Regions from separate parts of the Nesterenkonia sp. CL21 genome, predicted to be linked through region 3. Evidence: riboswitches for the same ligand, from Rfam matches in the RefSeq annotation. Region 3 holds a riboswitch; each other region holds the start of a gene.
What was found. A riboswitch is a leader RNA that binds a small molecule or an ion and turns the genes downstream of it on or off. The one in region 3 is predicted to bind S-adenosylmethionine.

Region 1 (9,361 bases), on a different contig from region 3:
GGGCCTGGGCGACGAGCGTCTCGAGGACCTCGGAGGTCCCTCGGCGAAGAAGGAGCGGGGTGGCTCCCGCGAGGGTCGCGGCTCCCGCTCCGGCTCTCGGGGCGAGGGCGGTTCGCGGGGCGAGGGCGGCTCTCGGGGCGGTCGGTCCCGGTCGCGTCGCCGATCGGACTCCGCGGGCGGGCAGGACCAGCAGCGCCAGGAGAGCCAGCAGAGCTCCGGCGGTGCCGCTTCGTCGGAGGGCGGCTCGGGCGGCCAGCGTCGCCGTCGTCGTCGCCGCCGCTCCGGGTCGGGCTCCGGCTCGACGGCAGGCTCCGCGGACTGAGCTCCCGCGGGCCGGTGCGGACCTGGAGATGACGACCTTCGCCGTGGACGGTCCGTCGCTCGTGCTCGAGGGCGAGAACCTCGAGCACCTGCGGCGGCTCCCCGACGGGGCCTTCGCGATGATCTACCTGGACCCGCCCTTCAACACGGGGCGGGCCCAGCGGTCGGTCCGCACGACCTCCGTCCGGCGGCACGACGGCGGCGGACGGGTGGGGTTCGCCGGTCGCAGCTACGACACCTTCCGTGAGCTGCTGGCCGCCTACGACGACTCCTTCCCGGACTACTGGGACTTTCTGGAGCCTCGACTGCTCGAAGCCTGGCGTCTGCTGGATGACACCGGGACCCTGTACCTGCACCTGGACTATCGCGAGGTGCACTACGCGAAGGTCATGTGCGATGCGATCTTCGGCCGCGACTGCTTCCTCAATGAGATCGTCTGGGCCTATGACTATGGTGCCCGGACGAAGAAGCGCTGGCCGACCAAGCACGAGACGATCCTGGTCTATGTCAAGGATCCTCAGCGCTACCACTTCGACTCCGCCGAGGTCGATCGCGAACCGTACATGGCTCCGGGCCTGGTGACCCCGGAGAAGGCCGCCCGGGGCAAGCTGCCCACCGACGTCTGGTGGCACACCATCGTCTCGCCCACGGGTCGGGAGAAGACCGGCTATCCCACGCAGAAGCCCGTGGGGCTCGTACGCCGCATGGTGCAGGCCTCCTCCCGACCGGGCGACTGGGTGCTGGACTTCTTTGCGGGCTCGGGCACGCTGGGGGCCGCCGCTGCGGAGACCGGCCGCCGGTTCGTCTGCATCGACTCCTCACCGCAGGCGGTCGACGTCATGGCCCGGCGTCTGGGCGACCACGCCGAGGTCCACCGGGCGGATCCTCCGTCTGCTGCGTCGGCTGACATCGAGGGCCAGCGTGAGGGTGCTGCGTCATGATCGAGTTCGACCATGTCACCAAGACCTACCCGGACGGCACGACGGCGGTCCGGGACTTCAGCCTGACGGTCCCCTCCCACACCACCACGGTGCTGCTGGGGTCCTCCGGATGCGGCAAGACCACCCTGCTGCGAATGGTCAATCGGATGGTGGAGCCGACCTCAGGTGAGGTCCGCATCGATGGGGAGACGGTGTCCTCGCGACCGCCGGTGCAGCTGAGGCGCAGCATCGGCTATGTCATGCAGCACTCCGGGCTCATGCCGCACCGCCGGGTGGTGGACAACATCGCCACCGTTCCGCGTCTCAATGGTGTCTCCCGGGGTGCCGCGCAGGAGCGGGCTCGTGACCTGATGGAGTTGGTGGACCTGGCCCCCGAGCTGGCACGTCGATACCCGGCCCAGCTCTCCGGAGGGCAGCAGCAGCGGGTCGGCGTGGCGCGCGCCCTGGCCGACGACCCCAACATCCTGCTCATGGACGAGCCCTTCGGCGCGGTGGACCCGCTGATCCGGGTGGAGCTGCAGTCCCAGTTGGGTCGCCTGCAGGTTCAGCTGCGCAAGACCATCATCTTCGTCACCCATGACATCGACGAGGCACTCGCCCTGGGGGATCAGATCGTCGTGCTGCGCAGCGGCGGGGAGGTGGCCCAGATCGGCACGCCCCGGGAGCTGGTGGAGGAGCCCGCCGACGCCTTCGTCTCCCGATTCCTGGGGCTGCAGGACGGACGGCGGCGGCTGCATGCCTCCCCGCGGGTCGGCGGCGGCTGGACGGTCGTCGACGACACCGGGAGACCGGTCGGGCTGATCGAGGGAGAGGACGGCACGGAGCCTGCGGCCCCGTCGCCAGAAGGTTGCTGATGGACTGGGCCCTGGCGAACCTGCCGCGCATCCTGAGCCTGACGGTCGACCATCTGCTGCTCAGCCTTCCCGCCGTCGCGGCGGCGTTCCTGCTGGCCCTTCCGCTGGGGCGTGTCGCCGATCGGCTCGGACGCCTGCGTGAGCCTCTCCTGGGCTCGGTGGGTCTGCTCTATGCGATTCCGTCGCTGCCGCTGTTCATCGTCCTGCCGATCCTCATCGGGACCGGGGTGCGGGACGCTCTCAATGTGATCGTCGCGCTCACGCTGTTCGGTCTGGCGCTGATGGTCCGTTCCGCCGCGGATGCCTTCGGCGCGGTCTCCCAGGACGTCCGGCTGGCCGCGGTCGCGGTCGGGCAGTCCCGCTGGGGCGCCTTCCTCACAGTGGAGCTGCCTCTGGCCGGGCCTGCGCTGCTGGCGGGGCTGCGGGTGGTCTCCGTGAGCACCATCAGTCTGGTCAGCGTCTCCGCGGTCCTGGGTGTGGCGAGCCTCGGCTCCCTGTTCACCGACGGGTTCCAGCGTGGCATCGTGCCGTCCATCGCCGCCGGCATCATCATGACCGTGCTGCTCGCCGTCGTCGTGGACCTGCTGCTGGTGGGCCTGGGCCGGCTGGCGATGCCCTGGCAGCGTACCCAGGCGAGGCGGGCCGGCTCATGACCCATCTGATGGAGGCGCTGCAGTGGGTCCTCAGCGCCGAGTCCTGGGCGGGTCCGGGCGGTCTCGGAGTCCGCACGGCCGAGCACCTCTGGTACACCCTGCTGGCGCTGGTGCTGTCCACGGCGATCGCCCTTCCTGCCGGGCTGGTCATCGGCCACACCGGGCGGGGCCGGGCGCTGGCCGTGCTCTCCACCGGGGCCGCCCGTGCTCTGCCGACCCTGGGGATCATCACCTTGGCCGGCCTCGCGGTGGGGATCGGGCTGAAGGCCCCGATGATCGCCTTCGTGGTCCTGGCGGTGCCCTCGATCATCGCCGGCGCCTATTCGGGGGTGGAGGCGGTGGACCGCCGCGTGGTCGACGCCGCGCGCGCCCAGGGGCTCAGCCCGTGGCAGGTGCTGGTGACCGTGGAGGTGCCGCTGGGGCTGCGGCTGATCCTGGGCGGGGTGCGTCTGGCAACCCTGCAGGTCATCGCCACCGCCACCCTGGCCGCCTACGTGGGGGCCGGGGGACTGGGGCGGCCGCTGTTCCTGGGCCTGCGCAACCATGACTATGCCATGATGCTGGGAGCGTCCTTCGTGGTCATCGCCGTGGCGATCCTCGTCGACGCCCTGTTCATCGCAGCCCTACGGATTCTCAGGAGGATCCCCGGGATCCACTGAGCTCCAGGAGAGGATGGTCCCCGTGTCCTGCTCGAGCCCCGCCCCCGGCCGTCTCGGCCGTCCTGCCCTCGTCTCCGCCGCCCTGCTGGGACTCGCCGCGCTGGCTCTCAGCGCCTGCGGGGCCGAGGATCCCTTGGCTGACGGGGGAGACGACGACGCCGGCGCCGAGGGCGGCGCGCTGGTGGTCGGCTCCCAGCAGTACTACTCGAACACCATCATCGCGGAGCTCTACGCCCAGCGGCTCGAGGCGGGCGGCCACGAGGTGGACCGGCAGTTCGACATCGGCCAGCGCGAGGTCTACATGCCGGAGCTGGAGGCCGGGGACATCGACGTGTTCCCCGAATATGCCGGGAACCTGCTGCAGTACGTGGACGCGGAGGCTGAGGCCTCCGACCTGGAGGAGATCCTCGCCGGACTGGAGCAGAGCCTCCCGGAGGGGATCAGCGCCCTGGAGCCGGCGGAGGCCACCGATCAGGACAGCTTCGTGGTGACCGCGGAGTTCGCACAGGAGCATCAGCTGCGCAGCGTCGGTGACCTTGCGAACGTGGATGAGGATCTGCGGATCGCGGCGAACTCGGAGTTTGAGACTCGTCCCTACGGCCCTGAGGGTCTGCAGGAGGTCTACGGGGTGGAGGTCACCCTGGTCCCGGTGGAGGACTCCGGTGGGCCGCTGACCGTGCAGGCGCTGCTCGACGGGGACGTTCAGGTGGCCGACATCTATTCCGCCGATCCAGCCATCGAGGAGAACGGCCTCGTCATGCTGGAGGACCCGGAGGATCTGGTGCTGCCGCAGAACATCCTCCCGCTGGTCTCCGACTCTGTGGGGGACGACGCCGCGGCGCTCATCGAGGAGGTCACGGCCGAACTGACGCAGGAGGAGCTCAACGGGCTCAACGCCGTCAGTGTGGACGACCAGGCGTCGGCCGCCGACGTCGCCGCCGACTGGCTGGCGGAGAAGGGCCTCGACGAGGCCTGAGCCGCGGAGCAGGGCCCGGCCTCGCCGGGGAGTCGATGGCGCGTGTCTGCGGGAGGTCTCACCCCGTCGCGCAACTCATATGAACACATGAACATAGATGACGACATATGACGTGGAATCTTCGTTTTCCGTCTGGCGTCCAGTAGCGTGGTGCTCACACCAGCAACCATCCAGAGCGGCTGAGAGATCTGGCTCGACGACGCCGCAGCAACCCGGGAGAGCCGGGTGCTAACGCCAGGAGCGATGGAGGAGCATGAGCACTGACGTGTCCGCCGTGTCCGCCCGCCGGCCGAAGAAGCGCCCGAACGGGCAGTGGAAGGTCGACGGCACCGAGCCGCTGAACCACAATGAAGAGTTCAAGCAGGCCGACAACGGGCTGAACGTCCGGGAGCGCATCGAGACGATCTACTCGAAGCAGGGCTTCGACTCGATCGACCCGGACGACCTCCGCGGCCGCTTTCGCTGGTGGGGCCTCTACACCCAGCGTCGCCCCGGCGTGCCGGCCGGGGCCCACAACTCGCTGCCGCCCGAAGAGGTGGACGACAAGTTCTTCATGCTGCGGGTCCGCATCGACGGCGGCGCCCTCACCACCGAGCAGCTGCGTGTCATCGGGGAGATCTCCCGAGACTTCGCCCGGGACACCGCCGATGTGACCGACCGGCAGAACATCCAGCTGCACTGGGTGGCCGTGGAGGACGTCCCGGAGATCTGGCGCCGCCTCGAAGCGGTCGGCCTGGGCACCACCGAGGCCTGCGGAGACACCCCCCGAGTGATCCTGGGCTCCCCGGTGGCCGGCATCGCCGCCGATGAGATCATCGACCCCACCCCTGTCATCCAGGAGATCGCTCGGCTCTACATCGGCGATCCCGAGCTCGCGAACCTGCCGCGGAAGTACAAGTCGGCGATCACCGGACACCCCAGCCAGGACGTGGTCCACGAGATCAACGACTTCGCCCTGGTGGGCGTCGTGCACCCGGAGCATGGCCCCGGCTACGACCTGTGGGTCGGCGGCGGGCTCTCCACCAACGCCCGGCTGGCCGAGCGACTGGGAGTCTTCGTCCGCCAGGAGGAGGCCGCCGAGGTCTGGCATGCCGTCACCCAGACCTTCCGCGACTACGGGTTCCGTCGCCTGCGCAACAAGGCCCGGCTGAAGTTCCTGCTGGCCGAATGGGGGCCGGAGAGGTTCCGCCAGGTCATCGAGGACGAGTACCTGGGCCGTACGCTCACCGACGGGCCGGCCCCGTCCGCCCCGGACACTCCCGGGGACCACGTCGGCGTGCACCGGCAGAAGGACGGCCGGTGCTACATCGGCGTCACCCCCACCGTGGGTCGGGTCTCCGGGACGCTGCTGATCGAGCTGGCGGACCTGCTGGAGCGTCACGGCTCCCACCGTCTGCGCACCACGCCGCACCAGAAGCTCGTGGTCCTCGACATCGCCGAAGACGACGTCGAGACGGTCTGTGCCGCCTTGGCCGAGCTGGGGCTGGATCCCCGGCCCAGCGTCTTCCGGCGCTCCACCATCGCGTGCACCGGCATCGAATTCTGCAAGCTGGCCATCGTGGAGACCAAGACCACGGCGGCCCGGACCATCGATGCCTTGGAGGAGCGGCTGGCCGACGTCGCCGAGCAGATGCCGGAGCGGCTCACCCTGCACATCAACGGCTGCCCCAACTCCTGCGCCCGCATCCAGACCGCGGACATCGGGCTGAAGGGGCAGCTGCTGCCCGACGCCGACGGGGAGAAGACCCCCGGCTTCCAGGTCCACCTGGGCGGCGGGCTCACCTTCGTGGACCGCGATGAGGCCGGTCTCGGCCGGACTGTGCGAGGGCTGAAGGTCACGGCGGAGGAGCTCGTGGACTACGTGGAGCTGCTGGTCCGCCGGTACCTGGACGGCCGACAGACGGGAGAGACCTTCGCCCAGTGGAGCCACCGGGTGGACGATTCCGAGCTGCAGAAGAGAGAGGTCGAGCTGGTATGAGCGCCGCGACCGACATCGCCCTCACCCAGGAGCTGCGCGCCCTGGCCGCCGCCGGCGCCGAGGAGCTCGGCTGGGACGCCCCCGCCGAGGAGGTGATCGGCTGGGCGGCACGGCATGTGGACACCGCCGACGTCGCCGTCGCCTGCTCCATGGCCGATGCCGTCCTGCCGGCGCTGGTCGCGGAGCAGCTGCCCGGTGTGGACGTGCTGTTCCTGGAGACCGGCTATCACTTCACCGAGACGCTGGCCGCCCGAGATGAGGTCGCCCGTCGTCTCGACGTCACCGTCGTCGACGTCACTCCGAAGCTGACCGTGGCGGAGCAGGACGCCGAGTACGGCAAGGACCTGTTCGGCAGGGACCCGGCCGCCTGCTGCCGGATGCGCAAGATGGAGCCTCTCGGGGAGGCGCTGAGCGGCTACAAGCTCTGGTTCACCGGAGTGCGCCGGGATGAGGCGCCCACCCGCGTGGACACGCCGCTGGTCACCTTCGACGAGCTCCACGGACTCATCAAGGTCAACCCGGTCGCCCCCTGGACCTTCGACGACCTGGTCGACCACTCGAACCGCCATGACCTCCCGGTCAACCTGCTGCTGCAGAACGGCTATCCGTCCATCGGGTGCCGACCCTGCACCCAGAAGGTCGCCCCGGGGGAGGACCCCCGCTCCGGACGCTGGGCCGGCAGCGGCAAGGTCGAATGCGGCATCCACACCACCACCGCCACAGGAGCCTGAGATGACCACCGCCACCGCCGCGGCCCCACGGGCCGCCGACGTCGTCGACCTCGCCGGCCAGTCCGCGCTGGCCCGCCTGGAGGCCGAGTCCATCCACATCATCCGGGAGGTCGTCGCCGAGTTCGATCGGCCGGCCATGCTGTTCTCCGGCGGCAAGGACTCCGTGGTCATGCTGCACCTGGCCGCCAAGGCGTTCTGGCCCGGGAGGATCCCCTTCCCGGTGGTGCACATCGACACCGGTCACAACTTCGAGGAGGTCCTGGACTTCCGTGACCGCACCGTGGAGCGCCTCGGCCTGGAGCTGGTGGTCGGCAGCGTCCAAGAGCTCATCGACGCCGGCGAGCTCACCGAACGCGCCGACGGCACCCGCAACCCGCTGCAGACGGTGCCGCTGCTGCGCACCATCGCGCAGCGCCGCTTCGACGCCGTCTTCGGCGGCGCCCGGCGGGACGAGGACCGGGCCCGGGCCAAGGAACGCATCCTCTCGCTGCGCGACGAGTTCGGCCAGTGGGATCCGCGCAGCCAGCGCCCCGAGCTGTGGAACCTCTACAACGGACGCCACCGGCCGGGCCAGCACGTGCGGGCCTTTCCGATCAGCAACTGGACCGAGCTGGACGTGTGGCGCTACATCGCCGCCGAGGACATCGAGTTGCCTCCGCTGTACTATGCCCACGACCGCGAGGTCTTCCACCGTGACGGCATGATCCGGGCCGTGGGTCCGCACAGCCGCCCCACCGCGGCGGAGCCCACCGAGGTGCTGCGCGTGCGCTACCGCACCGTCGGTGACATGTCCTGCACCGGGGCGGTGCTCTCTGAGGCCGCGGACAACACCGCGGTGCTCCACGAGGTGGCCGCCGCCACCATCACCGAACGCGGTGCGACCCGCGCCGACGACAGGCTCTCCGAGGCCGCCATGGAGGACCGCAAGAAGGACGGATACTTCTGATGACCGCCACACTGTTCCGGCTGGCCACCGCCGGCAGCGTCGACGACGGCAAGTCCACTCTGGTGGGCCGCCTCCTCCACGACGCCCAGGCCATCCTGTCCGACCAGCTCGACGCCGTCGCCCGCTCCTCCAAGGAACGGGGCTTCGGCGACGACGGCGCGGAGCTCGACCTCGCCCTGCTGACCGACGGCCTGCGCGCCGAACGGGAGCAGGGGATCACCATCGATGTGGCCTACCGCTACTTCGCCACCGATCGGCGCAGCTTCGTGCTGGCCGACTGCCCCGGGCACGTCCAGTACACCCGCAACACCGTCACCGGCACCTCCACCGCGGATGCCGTGGTGCTGCTGGTGGACGTCCGACACGGCGTGGTGGAGCAGACCCGCCGCCATCTGGCGGTCGCCCACCTGCTGCGGGTGGAGCACGTGATCATCGCGGTCAACAAGATCGACGCGGTGGACTACCGGGAGGACGCCTTCCGGACCGTGGAGGCCGACGTCGCCCGCATCGCGGCCGAGCTGCAGGCCGACGACGGGGGAGCCTCCGGCGCCACCGCACCGATCGTGGTGCCGGTCTCCGCCCTGCGCGGAGACAACGTGGTCGCCCCGTCCGCCCACACCCCGTGGTACGACGGCGAGGCGCTGCTGCCCATCCTGGAGCAGCTGCCGGACGCCGACCACGCCCGCCGCCGCACCGAACCGCTGCGGCTGCCCGTGCAGACCGTCATCCGGCCGCACTCGGAGTTCCGCGGCTACGCCGGGCAGATCGTCTCCGGGTCGCTGGCGGCCGGAGATGAGGTGCTCATCCAGCCCGGCGGCCACCGCACCACGGTGAGCGCAGTCCACCGCACGGCTCTGCAGGCGCGTGCCGCCGGTGAGGAGGCCGCCGCCGAGGGAACGGGCCCCGTGGACGCTGCTGACCGGGCCGCCGCGCCCGAGTCCGTGGTGGTGGAGCTCCAGGACCAGTTCGACGTCGCCCGCGGCCACCTGCTGGCCGCGCCGGAGGCGCCCGCCGTCGAGCGCGACGAGCTGACCCTGTCCCTGGCCTGGCTGGGCGACGGGGCGCTGACCGACGGTGCCCGGGTGCTGGTCAAGCACGGCACCGAGACGGTCAAGGCACTGGTCAGCGAGGTCACCGACCGGCTCGACCTGGCCAGCCTGACGTCCCGGCCCACGGACCAGCTGGTGCTCAACGACATCGGCACCGTGACCGTGCGGCTGGCCCGTGCCCTGCCTGTGGACGACTACGCCGTGGCCAAGCGCACCGGCGCGGTGCTGCTGATCCACCCGGAGAGCGGAGACA
Region 2 (9,361 bases), on a different contig from region 3:
TGGAGCGCATCCGTGCGCATGCGCCGAACGCGCTGATGATGGGCGCGGTGATCCTGGGCGCCTCGGTGTTCCTCGGCGTGCTCAACGAGTCCGAGATGCTGGAGTCCGTGGCGCTGTCCACCCTGGCGGTGATCCCGGAGGCCGCCGGCGCGAACCTGCACATCATCATGGGTGTGCTGGGCGTGCCCATGGACCTGCTGACCTCCACCGACGCCTACTACTTCTCGGTGCTGCCGCTGGTGGACGCCACCTCCGCGCAGTTCGGGATCGGCTCCATGGAGGTCGCCCACGCGATGATGGCCGGCAATGTGATCGGCACGTTCGTCAGCCCGTTCTCGCCCGCCCTGTGGCTGGCCCTGGGCCTGTCCGGGGCGAACCTGGGTCAGCATCTGCGGTACTCCTTCTTCATCATCTGGGGCTTCTCCCTCCTGGTGATGCTCGCTGCGCTGACCCTCGGGCTGTTCAGCTTCCACTGAGCGCTGAGCAGGCCCAGACGTCGGCGCCGTCGGGGCCGAGGATGCAGACCACGCGTCCTCGGCCCCGACGGCGCCTTCTTCACTTCCGGCACGGCTGACCGCCTCCTGCCTCGACCTCAGTGCGACAGGAGGCGGTCCGTCGTGCCGACCGGGCCGTCCGCGCCCGACCTCGAGAGGCGCGGACCCCGGTCTTCCGACTCGCCGAGGCGTGGGGCAGGTCCCTACGCTGCCGCCTCGGCGAGCCGCCGGCGCCCACCAGTGGAGCCGGCCGTTCGGGCGGACCGCGTCTCGGCGGCGGCCCGCTTGTTCAGGTGGATGGCACGGATCGTGCCCTCCGGGAGCTCCAGCAGCTGCTCGGTGCGGCTGAAGATCTCCTGCCACAGCGTGACCTCCTCCTCCCGGTCGAAGGGCGGCAGCTCCACGTAGGGAGCACGCCCCTCGGCCAGCAGGCGCCGGGCGTTGTGGTGGACGTGGATGCCGAAGTCCACGAGCCCGGCGGAGAGTGCCTCACCCCGGTGGAACATGCGCCCCTCACGACGACCCAGGCAGCGGGGCCGGACGATGGAGCTGGCCGGCTCGGCGAGCTGCTTGGTGATCAGCGCGCGCCAGGAGGCTTCGATGACCGGGTCGGCGCCTGAGCCGTCCTCCCGCACGCCCAGGGCTGCGGCCCGTGCACCGAACTCCTCGTGGAGCGCGGCCAGGAAGCTGAGGGCCTCGGCGGTGAGGACCTCCTTCTGTCGCGGCACCCGCGGTGCCGACAGGGCGATGCCGTTGATCGTGATCGAGAGTTCGGGGGTGTTCATGGCTTTCTCCTCGGGAGTCTCAGCGGCGGGAGCGGCGACGGCCTCTCCATCGAGGCCGTCGCCGGGCTCCGGCTCGGTTCAGTGGAACTGTCCTTCTTCGGTGGAGCCCTTCAGGGCGACCGTGGAGGACTCGGGGTTGAGCGTGGTGGAGATGGCGTCGAAGTAGCCGGTGCCGACCTCCCGCTGGTGGCGGGTGGCGGTGTAGCCCTCGTCCTCGGCGGCGAACTCCTTCTCCTGGAGCTCCACGTAGGCCTTCATCTGCACCGACTTGTAGCCCTTGGCCAGTTCGAACATCGAGTAGTTCAGGGCGTGGAACCCGGCCAGCGTGATGAACTGGAAGGTGAAGCCCATCGCGCCCAGCTCGCGCTGGAACTTGGCGATGGTGTCGTCGTCGAGGTGCTTCTTCCAGTTGAAGGACGGCGAGCAGTTGTAGGCCAGCATCTGGTCCGGGAACTCAGACTTCACGGCCTCGGCGAACTGCTTGGCGTACTCCAGGTCCGGGGTGCCGGTCTCCATCCAGATCAGGTCGGAGTAGGGCGCATAGGCCTTGGCCCGGGCGATGCAGGGCTCGATGCCGTTGCGGACCTTGTAGAAGCCCTCTGCGGTGCGCTCCCCCGTGAGAAACTCGGCGTCACGCTCGTCCACGTCGGAGGTGATCAGGGTGGCCGCCTCCGCATCGGTGCGGGCGATGACCACCGAGGGGGTGTTCGCGACGTCGGCGGCCAGGCGCGCGGCCTGCAGGGTGCGGATGTGCTGCCCGGTGGGGACCAGCACCTTGCCGCCCAGGTGGCCGCACTTCTTCTCGGAGGCCAGCTGGTCCTCCCAGTGGACGCCCGAGGCGCCGGAGGCGATCATCGACCGCATCAGCTCGTAGGCGTTGAGCGGGCCGCCGAAGCCGGCCTCGGCGTCCGCGATGATCGGCACCATCCAGTCCTCCACGGTGCGGATGCCCTCGAGGTACTCGATCTGGTCGGCCCGCTGCAGGGCGCTGTTGATGCGGCGCACCACGTTGGGCACCGAGTTGGCCGGGTAGAGCGACTGGTCGGGGTAGGTGTTGCCGGAGAGGTTGGCGTCACCGGCGACCTGCCAGCCGGAGAGATAGATGGCGCGCAGTCCGGCCTTGACCTGCTGGACGGCCATGTTGCCGGTGAGCGCACCCAGGGAGTTGGTGTAGGTGCCCTCGGCGTGCTCGGCGGTGAGCTGCTCCCAGAGCTTCTGCGAGCCTCGCTTGGCCAGCGTGTGCTCCTCCTGCACCGACCCCTGCAGCTTGGCCACCTCGTCGGCGCCGTAGTCGCGCCGCACGTTCTTCCACCGCGGGTTGGTGTCCCAGTCCTGCTGGATGCGCTCGACGCGCTCCTCGAAGTCTCCGCGGATGTCAGTGCTTGCGTTGACGGTGGCAGTCACAGTGTTCTCCTTCGAATCGGTGACCAATGGATCGTCGACCAGTGGTTGGTACCGAGTGGTTGGTACATCTCCAGTTTTCGGCCCTCTTGAACCCCCTGACCACAGGAATCTGAGAAAAGATCTGCAGTTCTTCGCATTCCTGCAAGAAGTGCGGGAACTCACGCCGGATCACCGGGGATGGTGGCGGAAGCCGAAGCAAACGCGCTTCAGCGACGCGAAGATCGACCGTACGGCGCCCCTCTGGGCCCTGCCCCCGCTCCGCCGTAGTCTGGTGGCACAGACCACACCTGACGGCGAGAGGACTCTTCCATGGATCTGACCCAGGCCAGCGCGATCGTCACGGGCGGGGCCTCCGGGCTCGGACGCGAGACGGCCCAGATGCTGCACGACGCCGGAGCCGGTGTCGTCGTGGTGGACCTTCCCGACGACGGCGAGACCGGCCCCGACGGCGTCACACGCACCGAGGCGGTGGCACGCCTCGGGCATCGCGCCCGTTTCTGCCCCGGGGACGTCACCGACCCCGAGACGGCCCTGCGTGCCGTGGCCGAGGCGCAGGAGCTCGGGCCGCTGCGCGTGGTGGTCAACTGCGCCGGCGTCGCCACCCCGGGCAGACTGGTGGGCCGCGGAGGACCGCTTCCCCTGGAGGGATTCATGAAGGTGCTGTCCATCAATGTGGGCGGGACGGTGAACATGATGGCCCAGGCCGCGGCGGCGATGCGCGAGAACGAGCTCGACGGCGAGGACCGGGGCGTCCTCATCAGCACCGCCTCCGTGGCCGCCTTCGAGGGACAGATCGGACAGGTCGCCTACGCGGCATCGAAGGGCGCCGTGGCCTCGATGACGCTGCCGGTCGCCCGCGAGCTCGCCTCCTCACAGATCCGCAGCGTGACCATCGCCCCGGGCCTGTTCGAGACGCCGATGATGGCCGGGCTCCCCGAGGCCGCCCGCGAGTCTCTGGCCTCGAAGACGCCGCATCCGGCGCGACTGGGCCGGCCGGCCGACTATGCCCTGCTGGTGCGGCAGATCATCGAGAACCCCATGCTCAACGGCGAGGTCATCCGGCTCGACGGCGCGGTCCGCCTGGAGCCTCGATGACACAGGTCAGCGCCGCGGTCCGTCTCACCTGCTGACGCGCGTGCGTGGCGGACTGCGAGGGCCACGTCTCTGGTGTTGAATGGGGTCCGCGACACCACGCATCCCAGCGGATGGAGACCACCGATCGATGAGCACAGCGCGTCCGGACGAGCCCATGCCGTCTGATGCGCCCGAGTCCGCCGACTCTCCTGCATCCCCAGACTCCGCCGCATCTCCTGCATGCCCTGACGCCGCAGCGTCGCCCGCTCCCGACGCCGACGCCGACGCCGAGCTCGAGTCCGACGCCGAGCTCGGGGTCGGGGCTGCGGAAACGTCCTCGAGTCGCGGGTTCCTCGAGGAGTACCGCTGGGGCCTTGCCGTCATCGGGGGGCTGAGCCTGCTGCTGGTCCTCCTGGTCGGGGGACTGATCCTGACCGCCAACCCCCACCGGGGAACACCACCCCAGGAAGCCGACGACCAGGGTGCGAGCCGGGAGGGCCGGGCCGTCGGCCTGCTCGGCGCGGAGGCACGGCCGGAGAAGACGGCCCATGAGGACCTCCTCCCCGCCGGGGGCGAGGCCTTCTCGGACGGCGAGGGGCTCGTGGTCGGGGAGGACATCGCGCCCGGCGCCTACCGCCAGGACCCCGGCTCGGGCCCGACGGATGCGACGTGCTTCTACGTGATCTACGCCGACGCCAGTGAGACCACCGTGCGGCGCACGGGGGCCGATGACCGCGGAATCGCCGTCCTGGAGGACGGTGAGGTGGTCGACTCGGTGGACTGCGGCGACTGGCTGCCCCTGGAGGACACCGTCCCGGAGAGGCCCGAGACCCAGTTCGGCACCGGCATGCACGTCGTCGGTGAACACGTGGAGCCCGGGACCTATGAACTGGACTGGGACGAGGACACGATGCTCTGCTGGTGGGACATCTTCCGGGACCTGCGCGGGGACGGCCACATCCTGGACTCCGGATTCATCCCCCGCGATGCCCCGGAGTTCGGTGAACCGCTGCAGATCACCCTCGGCGACCAGGAGCAGCTGGTGGTCAGCTCGGAGTCCTGCGGCACCTGGACGAAGGTCCGCTGACAGGCGGAGAGGCGGGAGCCGGCACATCACCCCTCCTCGCCGACCCCTCAGTTCTACTACACTCTGTAGAAGAAGCCGTTCCCCTCGACCCCAAGGAGCACCATGCCCCGCATCACCATCGGCCTGGGCGGGATTCTGATCCTGCTCGGCGTCATCGCCTACATCGCCACGTCCTTCGCCAGCTGGACCGCGCTGATCCCCGCGATCCTCGGTGTCGTGCTGCTCATCAGCGGCCTCATCGGCCTGAAGAACGCGAAGGTCGGCATCCACATCGCCCTGGTGGTGGCGCTGCTCGGCGTCTTCGGCACCTCCATGAACGTGATGCAGCTGGGCGCGCTGTTCGCCGGCGAGGCCGAGCGGCCCGCCGCCGTCGTCGTCAGCTCCATCACCTTCGTCCTGCTGATCGTCTACATCATCACCGGGGTGCGCTCGTTCATCCGCGCGCGCCGCTGGAAGGGCGCCGAGGCCGCCGAGGCCTGAGCCTCCCCCACGCCGCCTGAGCGCGACCACACTATGGGCCGCCCCGAGTCACTCGGGGCGGCCCATCGTCGTCTCCGGCGGTCGACAGGCGGAGTCAGCGTCCAGAGCCCGCGCAGTCCAGCCGGCCGGGCTCCATCTCGATCTCCTCGACATCCTGCAGGCCGGCGAACTCGGAGCCCAGGACCACGTCCACGGTGAAGTCGTCGCGGTCGTCGACGTCCACCAGGGCTCCGGGGATGTGGTGCTGCACCGTGTAGGCCTGCCGCAGCCCTCGCTCACCGGCACGGATGATGGCCTCGAAGCCGGTGTCGGCGAAATAGTCGTTGTCCACCGCCTCCACCCGGAAGTCGCGATCCGTGAGATCCTCGGCGACGTCGCCGGCGAGTCCCGGCTCATTGGTGGCATTGAGGACCTGAACCGGCACCCTCTCGGGGACCACCGGCGACAGGATGCGGCTGGGACAGTCCTCCCCGGCGGGGATGGAGCCGCCGCCGACGATCGCAATGTCGATGGTGCCGTCGATCATCAGCCAGCTGCCGACCGTGATCCCTCCCAGGACGCCGATGGTGCTGGTTGCGACGGCGATCTTCTGCCGCCGGGTCGCCGGCGTCGGGGAGCTGCTCATGCCCCCATCCTATTTCGGGCCCCGCCCCGAGGGCGTCAGGGCAGGGCCGGTTCGCAGTCGAGATCATCGGCGAAGAGCCCGACGCCGTCATCCTCCGCCTGGGACCAGGCATCCTCCACGGAACTGAGGAACCGGTCGTTGGGCGGGTAGTGCACGGGAACCCCGAATCCGTCCCGGGCCATCTGGACGTTCAGCAGGACGTCATCGGCCCAGACGCCGGCGAGCAGGCGGTCATAGCGGTCCGTGCGCTCGTGGTCGAACTCAAGGACGAGGGGATCCCCCGGGGCGACCAGTGACTCCATATGCGCCGAGGACTCCGGCCCCAGGCATTCCACCGGCTGATGGGGATGCACCGACTCCGGGGTGTCGATGTTCAGCAGCCGCACCCGTTCCTCCTGTCCGTCCAGCTCCACGACGAGCGTATCGCCGTCGACCACGCGCACGAGGGTGGCGACCTCGCCGTCCTCCGACGGCGACGGCGCGGCACCTTCTCCCGGGCTCTGGATCCAGCTGATCAGCGCACCGAGGAGGACCACCAGCACGAGCCCGAGCAACCACCACAGCAGGCCCTGACTGCCGCCTCGGCGGCGCCGGCGTCCCGCCGCTCCACCACCAGACACTCCACCGGACACTCCCCCGGAGACTCCCCCAGACACTCCGCCCGAACCTCCGCGGGAAGCCGTGCGCAGGGAGCGTCGCACCGCCTTGCGGGCATTGCGGCGCATCGCATTCTTCAGATACCGGTCGACCATGGGGACCAGCGTATCCGGAGGCCATGACAGGGAGCCCGGAGGCCTCCGAGGACCCCCACAGGGCCGTCGAGCTCCGCTGGCTGCCAGTTTGTGCAGGAGGCACCTCAATATGTTCACATAACGTCATCCCTTGTCGAGGGTCTTCCCCGAACCACGGGCCCGTGCTAACGTCAAGACCACACAAGGATCACGAGAACCGGTCACACAGGCTCTGGCTTGGCCGGTCGGCAACCCTTTCCCGCGTGACGGGGTGCCCCAGATGACGATCCGGCCGCGAAGCTCATATTCACCGAGGTGGATTTATCTTCAGCGGCAAGCACGGCGCAGGGGAAGCCTCCCTGTGGCGCCTCATGAACGATGATGAACGCCCCACACGGAGGACCCTCCATGACACCATCCGTGCCGTCCGCCGGCACTCTGTCTCAGCACGCCCTGGAATCTGACGACCACGCGCCGCACACCTCGTATCTGGTGCAGCGCACCCGACGACGCTCGCTGATCTCCTTCGAGGTCTTCCCGCCGCGGCCTGCCCGCGACGGCCGTGACCCCTGGCGCAGCATCGAACTGCTGGCCGAGGCGGGCCCGGACTACTTCTCCGTCACCCACGGCCACAACCAGCCCGAGGGAGCGAATCTGGAGGTGATCCGGCACCTGCTCCGGAGCACTCCCGCCCCCGTGATGGCGCATCTCATCGGCGCAGGCAGCACCGGCGCCCAGGTGCGCCGCTCGGTGGAGCAGCTGCTGGACCTCGGCGTGCGGGACGTGCTCGCCCTGCGCGGGGACCCACCGGGCGGTGCCCGGGAGTGGATCCACCAGCCTGCAGGCCTGAACCGCGCCGCCGAGGTGGTGCGTCTGGTCCGGGAGGTGGAGCAGGAGCGCCTCGACCCGCCCGAGGGGCCCGGCGCCCGCCCGGTGTCCATCTCAGTGGCCGCCTATCCGCCCTCCGGCACGGACCGGGACCACGAGGCGGACCTGTGCGCACTGTGGGAGAAGCAGGAGGCCGGCGCCGACTACGCCATCACCCAGGTCTTCTACGACCCCGAGGACTACGCCCGCCTGGTGGACGACGCCCGATCCCAGGGCATCCACCTGCCGGTCGTCGCCGGACTGGCCCCGCTGACCAGCCCCAAGCGGCTGCGACGCCTGGAGGAGATCTCGGGAGTTCCGGTGCCGCAGCACCTGCTCGACTACCTCGACGTCGCCGACCCGGCCGAACGACGACGCCGCGGGGTGGCCGCCACTCTGAACCTGATCGACGCGGTGCTGGAGCTCGGATGTCCCGGCCTCCACCTGTTCACCTTCAACCAGCACCCGGCCGCCCTGGCGATCCTCGATCACCTGAGGATCCGAGACGCCGCACGTCAGCAGCGGGTCCTGCCCGAGCTGTCCTGACCCCGGAGCGCACCGCTCCCTGCCGCACAGGGCCCCTTCATTCCTGCGGACCGCATCGCGGTCGGCTGTCCTGGTGCGCCCTGCCGCGTCACCCGGGACGAACAGTCCGGGCACCCCATGCGATCCGTCCATCACCTGCATCTGACCCCAGACACATCTGACACATCTGACAGAGGAGACATCATGACCACCACCCCTGCCCGCCCCGAGGACCAGCCGCCCGCTCAGGTTCCCGCCCTGCCGGCGACCGTGCTCGGCTACCCGCGCATCGGACCCAATCGGGCGATCAAGAAGGCGCTGGAGGCACACTGGCGCGGCGGCGACGTCGCTGCGCTGCGCGAGGCCATCCACGCTCACCGCGCCCGCACCCTGGGCCGTCTGGCAGGCCTGGGCCTGGAGTCGGACTCGGCGATCCCGGCCGACGGCGCCGTGATCGATCAGGTCCTGGACGCCTCCGTGCTGCTCGGCCTGGTGCCGCGGCGCTTCCGTGAGGCGGGCTTCTCCGCCACCTCCCCGGACACCGGCGAGGGCCTGGCCCTGGTCTCTGCGTTGGCCCGCGGCACCTCCACGGTGGAGCCGCTGGAGCTGACCAAGTGGTTCGACACCAACTATCACTACTACGTGCCGGAGATCGAGCCCGACGTCGGCTTCTCCGCTCAGACGGACGCCGTCGTCGAGCGCTTCCGTGCCTTCCGCGACCTGGCCGCCGAGACGGCCGGCGCGGCCCTCCCCCGCCCCACCCTGCTGGGCCCGGTGAGCTTCCTGCTGCTGGCCAAGGCCGTCAGCTCCGCCGAGAGCCCCACCGGCGGCACCGACGGCGCCCTCGCCCAGGAGTCTCGGTTCGACCGGCTCGATGAGCTGGTGGCCGCCTACTCCGCCCTGCTCGGCGCCCTCCATGACGCCGGTGCCGCCTGGGTGCAACTGGAGGAGCCCGCACTGGCCTCCGACGGATGGGACGTCCCGCGGGAGCAGATCGTCACCGGCCTGCGCACCGCCTACACCGCGTTCGCCGGGCTCACAGCGCGTCCGGCGCTGTTCGTCCCGGTGAGCTACGGCACCGCCGGCGACGACGCGCTGGCCGCCCTCGGCGCAGCCGGCGTCGAGGCGGTCGGCCTCGACCTGGAGCGCGGCGCGCTGCCGGCGAAGGAGGGCCTGGCGCCGCTTGCCGGACGGACCGTGGCCGCCGGCATCGTCGGCGGGCTGAACGTGTGGCGTACCGATGTGGCCCGGGCGGCCGGGCTGCTGGACCAGCTGCGGGAGCGCCACGA
Region 3 (9,361 bases):
TCACCGAGGCGGTCAGCCCGAAGCCCAGGTGCGTGGTGGCCGCCGCCAGCGCGGGCACGATCACCTGCGGGTCCAGCAGGGGGTACTGGACTCCCCCACGGGCCGCGGCGTCTGCGCTGCCCCCGTAGACGTCATAGATGCCGGGGACATCCGCCAGGAACAGGCAGGAGAATCCGGCGTCCTCGACAGTGCGGGAGAGCTCGGTCCAGTAGTCCAGGGAGTCGAAGGCGGTGATGCGGGAGTCCGGGTGCCGCCACAGCCCCGGCGACTGGTGGACCGGCACCAGCATGTCGAAGGCGTTGAACAGCATCGGACGGGCTGCGCCGGACCCGGTCATCGCTGGGCCCCCTTCGCCTCGCCGATGGCGTTGAGCCCCTCCGGCAGCGTGCCGTTGATCTCCCAGTCCCCGATGGACCGGGCCCGGAACACGATCGGGTTGTGCGTGGCGACGGTCTGCGCGTTGCGCCAGTGCCGGTCCAGCGCCTTGGTGCGCAGCGTCGCCGAGGCGCCCACGGTCTGGAACAGCTCCTGGGTGACCCCGATGACGATCTCCGGCACGGTGACCTGCGCCTGCTCCACCGCGATCTCGGCGTCGTAGACGGCGCCCGGAAGCTCACCGTCGAAGCCCAGACGGTGGGTGCCGGCGGCGAACCCGGCCTCCAGGGAGCGGTCGTGGATCCGCGCGACCTCCAACACCGTGGACTCGGCGGCGAAGGCCTTCGCGGACATGGTGCCGATGATCTGCTGGATCAGCGGGTCCTCGCGGAACAGCTGCCCGGAGCCGGAGGTGTTGAAGGTGCGCGTGCGCTTGGCCACCAGCGCGACGGCGTCGGCCACCGCGGCCTTCGCGATGCCGACCTGGACGGCCAGCAGGTACAGCTGGAAGAACGCAGCTTCGTGCACCGCCTCATGCGAGCCCGGCACGCGGTCCAGCACGGCGACGTCCTCCACCGGGGCGCCGTGGAATCGGGTGGTGCCGGTGCCCGTGAGCTTCTGGCCGAAGCCGTCCCAGTCGTCGATGACCTCCACACCCTCGGCATCGGTGGCGACGACGGCGAACCGACGCCCCTCCAGCCCCGGCCGGGAGGCGGAGACCCGGGTGTAGTCCGAGAAGATGGTCCCGGTGGAGTAGAACTTCTCCCCGTCCAGGCGCCAGGTGCCGTCCTCGTCCTGGGTGAGCACCGTGTTCAGCGTGCCCAGGGCGTTGCCGCCCTTCTCCGTGGACGCGTTGCCCACGGTCGCCCCGGCCAGGACCCGCGGGTACCAGGCCTGCTGGATCTCCTCGGGCTGGAAGCGCAGCGAGTCCACGAACCCGAAGTGTCCGCGGTACAGGTGGGCCACATTGGAGTCGACGGCGGCCAACCGGATCACCTGGCGGATCAGGTCCTCCACGCTCCCGCCGGGGCCGCCGAATTCCCGGGGCACCCGCAGGGCGCCGAAGCGCGCCTCGTCCAGGAGCCGGACAGGCTCATGGGGCAGCTCGCGGGCCAGCTCCCGGTGCACCGCTCCGGAGGCGATGGTCTCCAGCAGGCTCTCGGGCAGCTCGACGCCGGAGTGCGGCGCCTCCACGCCGCGCCCGCCGCTGGTGCTGGTGTTGGTGTCAGTGCTGGTCTCGATGCTCGTCGTCGTGGTGCTCATCGGCTGTTCACGTCCTCCCAGGCGGCGTGGATGTCGCGGTCGAAGGCCGGGGTGAGGATCCCGTCCAGGTAGTCGCCGTACCAGGCGGCGACCTCGTCGTCGTGATAGGCGCTCTTCAGCGCCTCGTACTTCTCCGGCTCCTCCTCGGCGAAGCCGGGGCGGGCGCAGACCGCCAGGGCGAAGGGCAGCGCCTCGTCCGCGGACTCCATGATCAGGACCTCCTCCGGCATGACGTCCACCTCGGCGAGCAGTCGGGCAAAGCCGAAGACGGCGTCCACGTCCGGGTAGATCTGACCGACCGACTGCTGGTCCACCTCCACGAACTCCAGGTCCAGCGGATTCGCGGTGATGTCATGCACGGACAGGGCCGCCACATGCTTGGACTCGTCGATCTCGATCAGCCCGCCGCGGGCCAGCAGCCGGATGCCCCGGCCGTTGGTCGCCGTGTCCACCGGCAGGGCGATGCGTGCCCGCTCCGGGATGTCCTCGAGCGTGTCATGGACGGCCGAGTAGATCCCCGAGGGCTGCTCGAACATGAAGAACAGCGGCTCGATGTCCAGGTCGTTGTCCTCGTTGAACTGCCGCAGGTAGCTGATGTTCTGGAAGAAGTTGACGTCGTATTCGCCGTTGGACACCGCATGGTTGGGCTGGATGATGTCGGTGACATAGGTGGCGGTGACGTCCCAGCCGTCCGCGGCGAGGATCTCCTCGGCGATCTTCGTGGGCTCCTGGAACGGCGGGGACTCGGTGACGATCAGCCGCAGGGTGCGGTCATTTCCGAGTGCCCCGGCGATCCCGCAGCCCGAGGTGAGGCTCCCGACGCCGGCCAGAGCGGCCATGCCCAGTGAACCGCTGAGCAGCCGGCGCCGGGAGAGTCTGGTGTCTGCGGCCGCTGGCGAGCGCCGCAGGGTGGGGGCGGTCATGCGGAGATCTCCGCCCAGGCGGCGTCGACGTCGACCTCGAAGGCCGGGTCGAGCACGCCGTCGAGGTAGTCGGCGAACCAGTCGCGGACCTCTTCGGACTGGTAGGCGCGCTCCAGCGCCTCGGCGGCCTCGGTGCCGGCGAAGTCCGGGGCGGCGGCCACCACGCAGGTGAAGGGCAGGGCCACGTCCTCACCTTCCAGGGCGAGGGTGTCCTCGGGGCCCAGGCCGATCTCGGAGGCCAGGCGCAGGAAGGCGAAGGCGGCGTCGACGTCGTCGATGCTCTGCGCCACGGACTGCTGATCGACCTCCACGAACTCGAGGTCCCGCGGGTTCTCGATGATGTCGCGCTGGGACAGCTCGGTGACCGGGACCGATTCGTCGATCTCCAGCAGCCCGGCGTCGGCGAGGAGCTTCAGGCCGCGCCCGTTGTTGGCGGTGTCCACCGGCAGCGCGATCTGGGCGCCCTCGGGCAGATCGCCCAGCTCGCTGTGCTCACTCGAGAAGAGCCCTCCGGGGGCCTCGTAGACGGCGAACACCGGCTCGATGTCCAGGCCGTGGTCAGAGTTGAACTGGTCCAGGTAGGCGAAGTTCTGGAAGAAGTTCGCGTCATACTCACCCTGGGCCACCACCTGGTTCGGCTGGATGATGTCGGTGACATAGGTGGTCTCCAGCTCCCAGCCCTCCTCGGCCAGCAGATCCTTGGCGATCTCAGTGGGCTCCTGGAAGGGCGCGGACTCGGTCACGATGATGCTGATGGTGCGGTCCTCGTCCCCGACGGCGTCGGCCAGCCCGCAGGAGGTGAGGCTCCCGACGGCGGCCAGCGCGGCGATGCCCAGTGCACCGCGCTGGAGCCGCCGCCGGGAGAGTGTGGGGGTCTGGGAGGGACGGCCGATGGTGCTGCGGTTCATGCGGTGAAGTCCTCCCAGATCGGCTCGACGGTGTCGAGCGTGAACTCGTCGGTGAAGTCGATGGCGCCGTCGAGGTAGTCCTCGAACCACTGCTGGACCTCCTCGGACTGGAAGGCCTCCTGCAGGGCGGCGGCCTTCTCGGTGTCCTGGAAGCCGGGCGCCCCGGCGACCACGCAGGTGAAGGGGATGCGGACGTCGTCGTCGTCCTCCAGGATCAGCGCGGTCTCCGCGACGTCGTGGCCCGCCTCGGCGACCAGCCGCGCGAAGGCGAAGCCGGCGTCGACGTCCGGCAGGGTCTGTGCGGCGGACTGCTGGTCGATCTCGATGAACTCGAAGTCCTTCGGGTTGTCGATGATGTCCCGCTGCGAGAGCTCGGTGACCTCCTTGGACTCGTCGATCTCCAGGACCCCGGCGTCGGCGAGCAGCTTGATCCCGCGGCCGTTGTTCGCGGTGTCGACCGCCAGGGCGATCTGGGCGCGGTCGGGGAGGTCCTCGATGCTGTCATGCTGCAGCGAGAAGATGCCGCTGGGCGCGTAGTAGACGGAGAACGCGGGCTCCACATCGGTGCCGTTGTCCTGGTTGAACTGCCGCAGGTAGGCGATGTGCTGGAAGAAGTTGGCGTCGTACTCCCCCTGGGCCACCACCTGGTTGGGCTGGATGATGTCGGTGACGTAGGTGGTCTCCAGCTCCCAGCCGTCCTCGGCGAGGATGTCCTTGACGATCTCGGTGGGGTCCTGGAAGGGCGCCGACTCGGTGACGATCATGCTGATCGTGCGGTCGTCGTCGCCCACGGCGTCGGCCAGCCCGCAGGAGGTCAGGGTGAAGGTCCCCACTGCGGCGAGTCCGCCGAGCAGCAGGCCGCGGCGCCCGAGCGGGGAGGAGGCGAGCGAACCGGTGGCCCCGGTCAGCCCGAGCGCGCCGGAGACGCCGGAGGATGTCAGTGTTCTGGGCATGTCACAAGCTTTCGTTGTCAGGGTGCAGCGACCTGCACGCCGGGATGGAGGAGTGCGCACGGAGCGCAGGGGCGGCCGAACCGGCCGGTGGTCAGATGCGCTTGTCGGTGAGCCGCGCGAGGCGGGTGCCACTGAACTGCACGAGCGTCACCAGGGCGATCATCAGCACGATGGCGACCATCATCACCGCGGTCTCATAGCGGTAGTACCCGTACCGGATGGCGAAGTCGCCGATTCCGCCGCCGCCGACCAGTCCGACCATGGCCGAATAGGAGATGAAGCTGACGGTGGTGATCGTGATGGACCCGATGATCGCCGGCTTGGCGTCCACCAGCAGCACATTGCGGATGATCTGTCCGCGAGTGGCCCCCATGGCACGGGAGGCCTCCACCGCCCCGGACCCCAGCTGGGTGATGTTCTGCTCCACCAGCCGGGCGAAGTAGGGAATGGCGTTGACCGTGAGTGGGACGATCGCAGCCGCCGTGCCGACCGTGGTGCCGACGACCAGCCGGGTGAACGGAATGATCGCGATCAGCAGGATGAGGAACGGGAAGGAGCGGACCATATTGACGATCCCGCTGACCAGCGCATGGGCGCGGGGCAGCGGAGCGATTCCGCCCGGGGCATGGATGAACAGCCAGATGCCCAGCGGAGTGCCGAACAGCACCGCCAGCGGGATGGCCACCGCAATCATGGCGAAGGTCTCCAGCATGGCCTGGACGAGTTCGGGCTGCAGTTCGAGGATGCGTTCCATCAGCGACGACCTCCCTCGAACGGCACGGCGGCGAGCAGCTCAGAGGCCGCGAGCCTCCGGGGGCCACGGGGCGGGTCCTGGGGCGCCGGCGGCTCTGCGGACTCTGCCGACTCTGCGGACTCTGCGGACTCTGCGGCGCGACCCTGGTCCCCGCTCGGCGTCGGCGCCTGCGTCCGGGCGCCGCCGTCACGGTCCACACTGATGCCGTCGCTGACCAGGTACCGGCCGATGGAGGTGTGCGGAGCGAAGCCCTCGCGCTGCAGCTCCCGGGCGGGGAACTGCTCCACCACGCGGCCGGACTCCATGACGGCGACGTGATCGGCCAGGGCCTTGATGACCTCCATCTCGTGGGTCACGATGACCACGGTGATGCCGAGCTCGCGGTTCACGTCGGCGAGATACTGCAGCACCGTCGCCGTGGTGAAGGGGTCCAGGGCGGAGGTCGGCTCGTCACACAGCAGCACCTCCGGCCGAGTGGCCAGGGCGCGAGCGATGGCCACCCGCTGCTTCTGCCCGCCGGAGAGCTGGGCCGGGTACACCTTGGCCTTGTCGGTGATGTCCACGATCTCCAGCGCCTCGGCGGCGCGACGCCGGCGGACGCGACGGTCCTTCTCGCCGGCGAACTTCAGGGACAGCTCCACGTTCTGGGCGACGGTCAGATTGTTCACCAGGTTGAACCCCTGGAAGATCATGCCGATCTGGTGCCGGGCGCGACGCAGAGCCTCGTCGTCGAGGGCGGTCAGCTCCACCCCGCCCACATGCACCTCACCCGAGGTGGGGCGCTCAAGCAGGTTGATGTTGCGCAGCAGCGTGGACTTCCCGGCGCCGGAGAAGCCGATGATCCCCTGGATGCTCCCGCGGGGGATCTCCAAGGAGACGTCATCGACGGCGTGGATGGGCTCCTTGCCCCGGGCAGCGGGGAAGGACGTGGACACATGGCGCAGTGAGATCATCGGGCATTCTCCATCGTCTCTGGCGTTAGCACCGTTCCCCGGGCCGCACTGGGCACGGCTGCTCCGGGTGGTTGCTGCGACGTCGTCGAGCCAGATCTCTCAGTCGCTCTGGATGGGTTCGTTGGGGTCAACCATACGCGCAGCAGATGAACAATCGTCAAGTCAGCGGATTGAGTTCATGTCACGAGGCGTAAGAATGTACAGCCCCCTCGGACTGAGGGAGCCACACTCTGGACGCATCCTGCGCGCCCGCTGGACGGAATATGTCGCCGCGTCTCATCCTGCGAACGGTTCTTTGATCACATCTCTCTGCGGCCGTACGCTGGACACACAGACCATCCCGAGCGGCCGAGAGATCTGGCTCGTCGACGCCGCAGCAACCTTCGGATGCGATCCGCCCCCTCCGGCGGGTCCTTCAGAAAAGGTGCTACCGCCAGGACCGATGGGAGTTGATCCGCCATGAGCACCGCACTGGCCGCCGCCGAGCGCCCCACGACCACCGTGGAGGAGACCGTGCCGCACGCGCCCGCTGACACCGGAGCCCGCCCCGCCGTGGGCCGCGCCGCCACCCGGCTGGCCGACGTCGATCCGCTGGAGCTGCGCCGGACCTTCGGCCACTTCCCGCAGGGGGTGGTGGTCGTCGCCGCCGAGGTGGACGGCCGCCCGGAAGGGCTCGTGGCCTCCACCTTCACCATCGGCGTCTCGCTCGAGCCACCGCTGGCCACGGTGGCGGTGCAGCACAGCTCCACCACCTGGCCGAAGCTGGCCGGGGCGGACACCGAGCTGGGAGTGTCACTGATCGGGCACGGCCAGTCGGAGCTGTGCCGGAAGATCGCCTCCAAGGACCGGGAGAGCCGATTCACCGGCCTGAGGACAAGCATCGGCACAGGTGGGTCGATCACCCTGGAGGGTGCGCCCGTCACCTTCACCACCCGCATCTACGACCAGGTCCGGGCCGGCGACCATGACATCGTCGTGCTCGAGCTGCTGGACCTGGCGGTCGAGGACTCCGCCGAGGCGCTGGTGTTCCACCAGAGCGAGTTCAAGAGCCTCGGCCCGCTGTCTCCCGAAGCCTGAGGGCATCCCCCTGCATCCGGGGGCACCGTCGTCGGGCCCACGCCACCCCACATGTCTCACACTGTGACATCACCTTTGCCCGGCCCACGCTGATCCGCGTAGGGTTGAGCACGTACACCATCCCGAGCGGCTGAGAGATCTGGCTCTGTGACGCCGCAGCAACCTTCGGATGCGTCGATCGGCCTCTCTGTGCCCGTCGCATCAGAAAAGGTGCTACCGCCAGGATCGATGGGAGTGAATTTCCTATGGGTTCGTCTGCACCCGCACTCGTGACGCACGAGTCTGACCAGCACCTCTCCGAGCATTCCGGCGGCGTCGCTCTGCTGGACCGTCCCGCCCCCGCAGGGGCCGCCACGCATTCGATGGACGTGCAGCTGCGCGGTGTGGGGCGCGCCTTCGACGGACGCACCGTCCTGCACGACGTCGACCTGCACATCTCCCCCGGCGAGGTGGTCGCCATCCTGGGCGCCTCCGGCTGCGGGAAGTCCACGCTGCTGCGCGCCGTCGGCGGTCTCGACGCCGGATGCTCCGGTGAGGTCATCATCGACGGCACCCCGGTGCGCACCTATGACGAACGGACCGCCGTCGGCTTCCAGGAGCCTCGGCTGCTGCCCTGGCGCTCGGTGCACCGCAACGTCTCCCTCGGGCTGCCGCGGCACGTGTCCGCGGCGGAGGGCCGTCGGCGAGTGGATGAGCTGCTCGAACTGGTCGGCCTGGCCGAGCGCGCCCAGCTTCGCCCCCGGGAGATCTCCGGCGGCATGGCGCAGCGCGCCTCGCTGGCCCGGGCCTTGGCCCGCCGCCCCGGCGTGCTCCTGCTGGACGAGCCCTTCGGCGCCCTGGACGCCCTGACCCGGCTGAAGATGCAGGACCTCCTCCTGGACGTCCATGCGCAGACCGGCACCACGGTGCTGCTGGTGACCCACGACGTCGACGAGGCCCTGCAGCTGGCCGACCGAATCCTGCTGCTCGGCTCCGACCCGGTGGACCCCGCCCGCGAGGGCGCCACCGTCTCCCGACTGCTCACCGTTCCGGGCAGCCGGCCGCGTGACCGTGCCTCCGCCGAGCTGGCCGCCCTGCGCGGCGAGCTCCTGGCCGGCCTCGGCGTCGACGCGCACTAGCCCACCCGCCCCGGCCGGACCGCACGTTCCGCTCAGGTCTGACAGTTCAGGACTGACAGCTCAGGACTGACAGCTCAGGACTGACAGGCCGCGCGGCCCGGGCGCTCCCGGCCTCCGCTCGGCGCGGCCGGGCGGAGCCCGAGCTCGACCGGGGCGGCTCCCACCCACGCACGAAAGGTCCCTTCACGACATGCCCAGTCAGACCGACACCTCCTTCTCCCCTGCCCGCTTCCCGCGGCCGCGGTTCCGACGCGCCGCCTCCGCGACGATCGCCGGCGCGGCCGTCGCTCTGCTGGCGACCGGATGCGTGGAGGGCGAGGGATCCGGCGGCACCGCCGAGGGCGAACTGGACACGCTCACCCTCGACTTCGCCACCTACAACCCGCTCAGCCTGGTGATCATGGAGCACGGCTGGCTCGAAGAGGAGCTCTCCGAGGCCGGCACCGAGGTGGAATGGATCCAGTCCCACGGCTCCAACGACGCCAATGAGAAGCTGCGTGCCGAGGCCATCGACGTCGGGTCCACGGCCGGCTCCGCCGCCCTGCTGGCGCGCGCCAACGGCGCCCCGCAGCAGATCATCCTCATCGAGAACCAGCCGGAGTGGGCCGCCCTGGTCACCTCGCCGGACTCGGGGATCACCGACGTCGGCGACCTCGAGGGCGTCTCCGTGGCCGCCACGCTGGGCACCGACCCGTACTTCTTCCTGGTGCAGTCCCTGCACGAGGCCGGCCTGGAGGTGGGCGATGTGGAGGTGCAGAACCTGCAGCACGCGGACGGCCGCAGCGCGCTGGCCAACGGCGACGTCGACGCCTGGGCCGGACTGGACCCGATCATGGCGGGAGCCGAGGCCGACGGCGAGACGCTGTTCTACCGGAACGTGGACTTCAACACCTACAGCGTGATCAACGCGACCGAGTCGTTCATCGAGGACCACCCCGACGTCGCCCAGACCGTCGTGGACGTCTATGAGCAGGCCCGCGAATGGGCTCAGGAGAACCCCGAGGAGACGGCCGAGATCCTGGCCGAGCACAGCAACA

Region 1: another riboswitch for S-adenosylmethionine. It lies ahead of Q7C18_RS12825 (nitrite/sulfite reductase); the one in region 3 lies ahead of Q7C18_RS09290 (ABC transporter ATP-binding protein).
Region 2: another riboswitch for S-adenosylmethionine. It lies ahead of Q7C18_RS10425 (methylenetetrahydrofolate reductase); the one in region 3 lies ahead of Q7C18_RS09290 (ABC transporter ATP-binding protein).

The regions. Positions count from the first base shown of each region.
Region 1 is NZ_JAUTWR010000009.1:50,091-59,451, forward strand. Features, by position in the region: gene Q7C18_RS12795 (DEAD/DEAH box helicase) at 1-322, shown strand, start outside; gene Q7C18_RS12800 (site-specific DNA-methyltransferase) at 351-1,262, shown strand; gene Q7C18_RS12805 (ATP-binding cassette domain-containing protein) at 1,259-2,116, shown strand; gene Q7C18_RS12810 (ABC transporter permease subunit) at 2,116-2,769, shown strand; gene Q7C18_RS12815 (ABC transporter permease) at 2,766-3,428, shown strand; gene Q7C18_RS12820 (ABC transporter substrate-binding protein) at 3,442-4,404, shown strand; SAM riboswitch class I at 4,568-4,654, shown strand; gene Q7C18_RS12825 (nitrite/sulfite reductase) at 4,658-6,382, shown strand; gene Q7C18_RS12830 (phosphoadenylyl-sulfate reductase) at 6,379-7,113, shown strand; gene cysD (sulfate adenylyltransferase subunit CysD) at 7,115-8,059, shown strand; gene Q7C18_RS12840 (GTP-binding protein) at 8,059-9,361, shown strand, end outside.
Region 2 is NZ_JAUTWR010000006.1:55,950-65,310, forward strand. Features, by position in the region: gene Q7C18_RS10385 (citrate:proton symporter) at 1-476, shown strand, start outside; gene Q7C18_RS10390 (hypothetical protein) at 698-1,279, opposite strand; gene aceA (isocitrate lyase) at 1,358-2,653, opposite strand; gene Q7C18_RS10400 (SDR family NAD(P)-dependent oxidoreductase) at 2,993-3,778, shown strand; gene Q7C18_RS10405 (hypothetical protein) at 3,906-4,844, shown strand; gene Q7C18_RS10410 (hypothetical protein) at 4,947-5,324, shown strand; gene Q7C18_RS10415 (LytR C-terminal domain-containing protein) at 5,419-5,949, opposite strand; gene Q7C18_RS10420 (thermonuclease family protein) at 5,985-6,701, opposite strand; SAM riboswitch class IV at 6,887-7,026, shown strand; gene Q7C18_RS10425 (methylenetetrahydrofolate reductase) at 7,089-8,093, shown strand; gene metE (5-methyltetrahydropteroyltriglutamate--homocysteine S-methyltransferase) at 8,277-9,361, shown strand, end outside.
Region 3 is NZ_JAUTWR010000005.1:29,320-38,680, reverse strand. Features, by position in the region: gene Q7C18_RS09330 (LLM class flavin-dependent oxidoreductase) at 1-337, opposite strand, end outside; gene Q7C18_RS09325 (acyl-CoA dehydrogenase family protein) at 334-1,638, opposite strand; gene Q7C18_RS09320 (MetQ/NlpA family ABC transporter substrate-binding protein) at 1,635-2,561, opposite strand; gene Q7C18_RS09315 (MetQ/NlpA family ABC transporter substrate-binding protein) at 2,558-3,469, opposite strand; gene Q7C18_RS09310 (MetQ/NlpA family ABC transporter substrate-binding protein) at 3,466-4,422, opposite strand; gene Q7C18_RS09305 (methionine ABC transporter permease) at 4,514-5,176, opposite strand; gene Q7C18_RS09300 (ATP-binding cassette domain-containing protein) at 5,176-6,129, opposite strand; SAM riboswitch class I at 6,137-6,248, opposite strand; SAM riboswitch class I at 6,462-6,578, shown strand; gene Q7C18_RS09295 (flavin reductase family protein) at 6,589-7,206, shown strand; SAM riboswitch class I at 7,321-7,441, shown strand; gene Q7C18_RS09290 (ABC transporter ATP-binding protein) at 7,569-8,324, shown strand; gene Q7C18_RS09285 (aliphatic sulfonate ABC transporter substrate-binding protein) at 8,515-9,361, shown strand, end outside.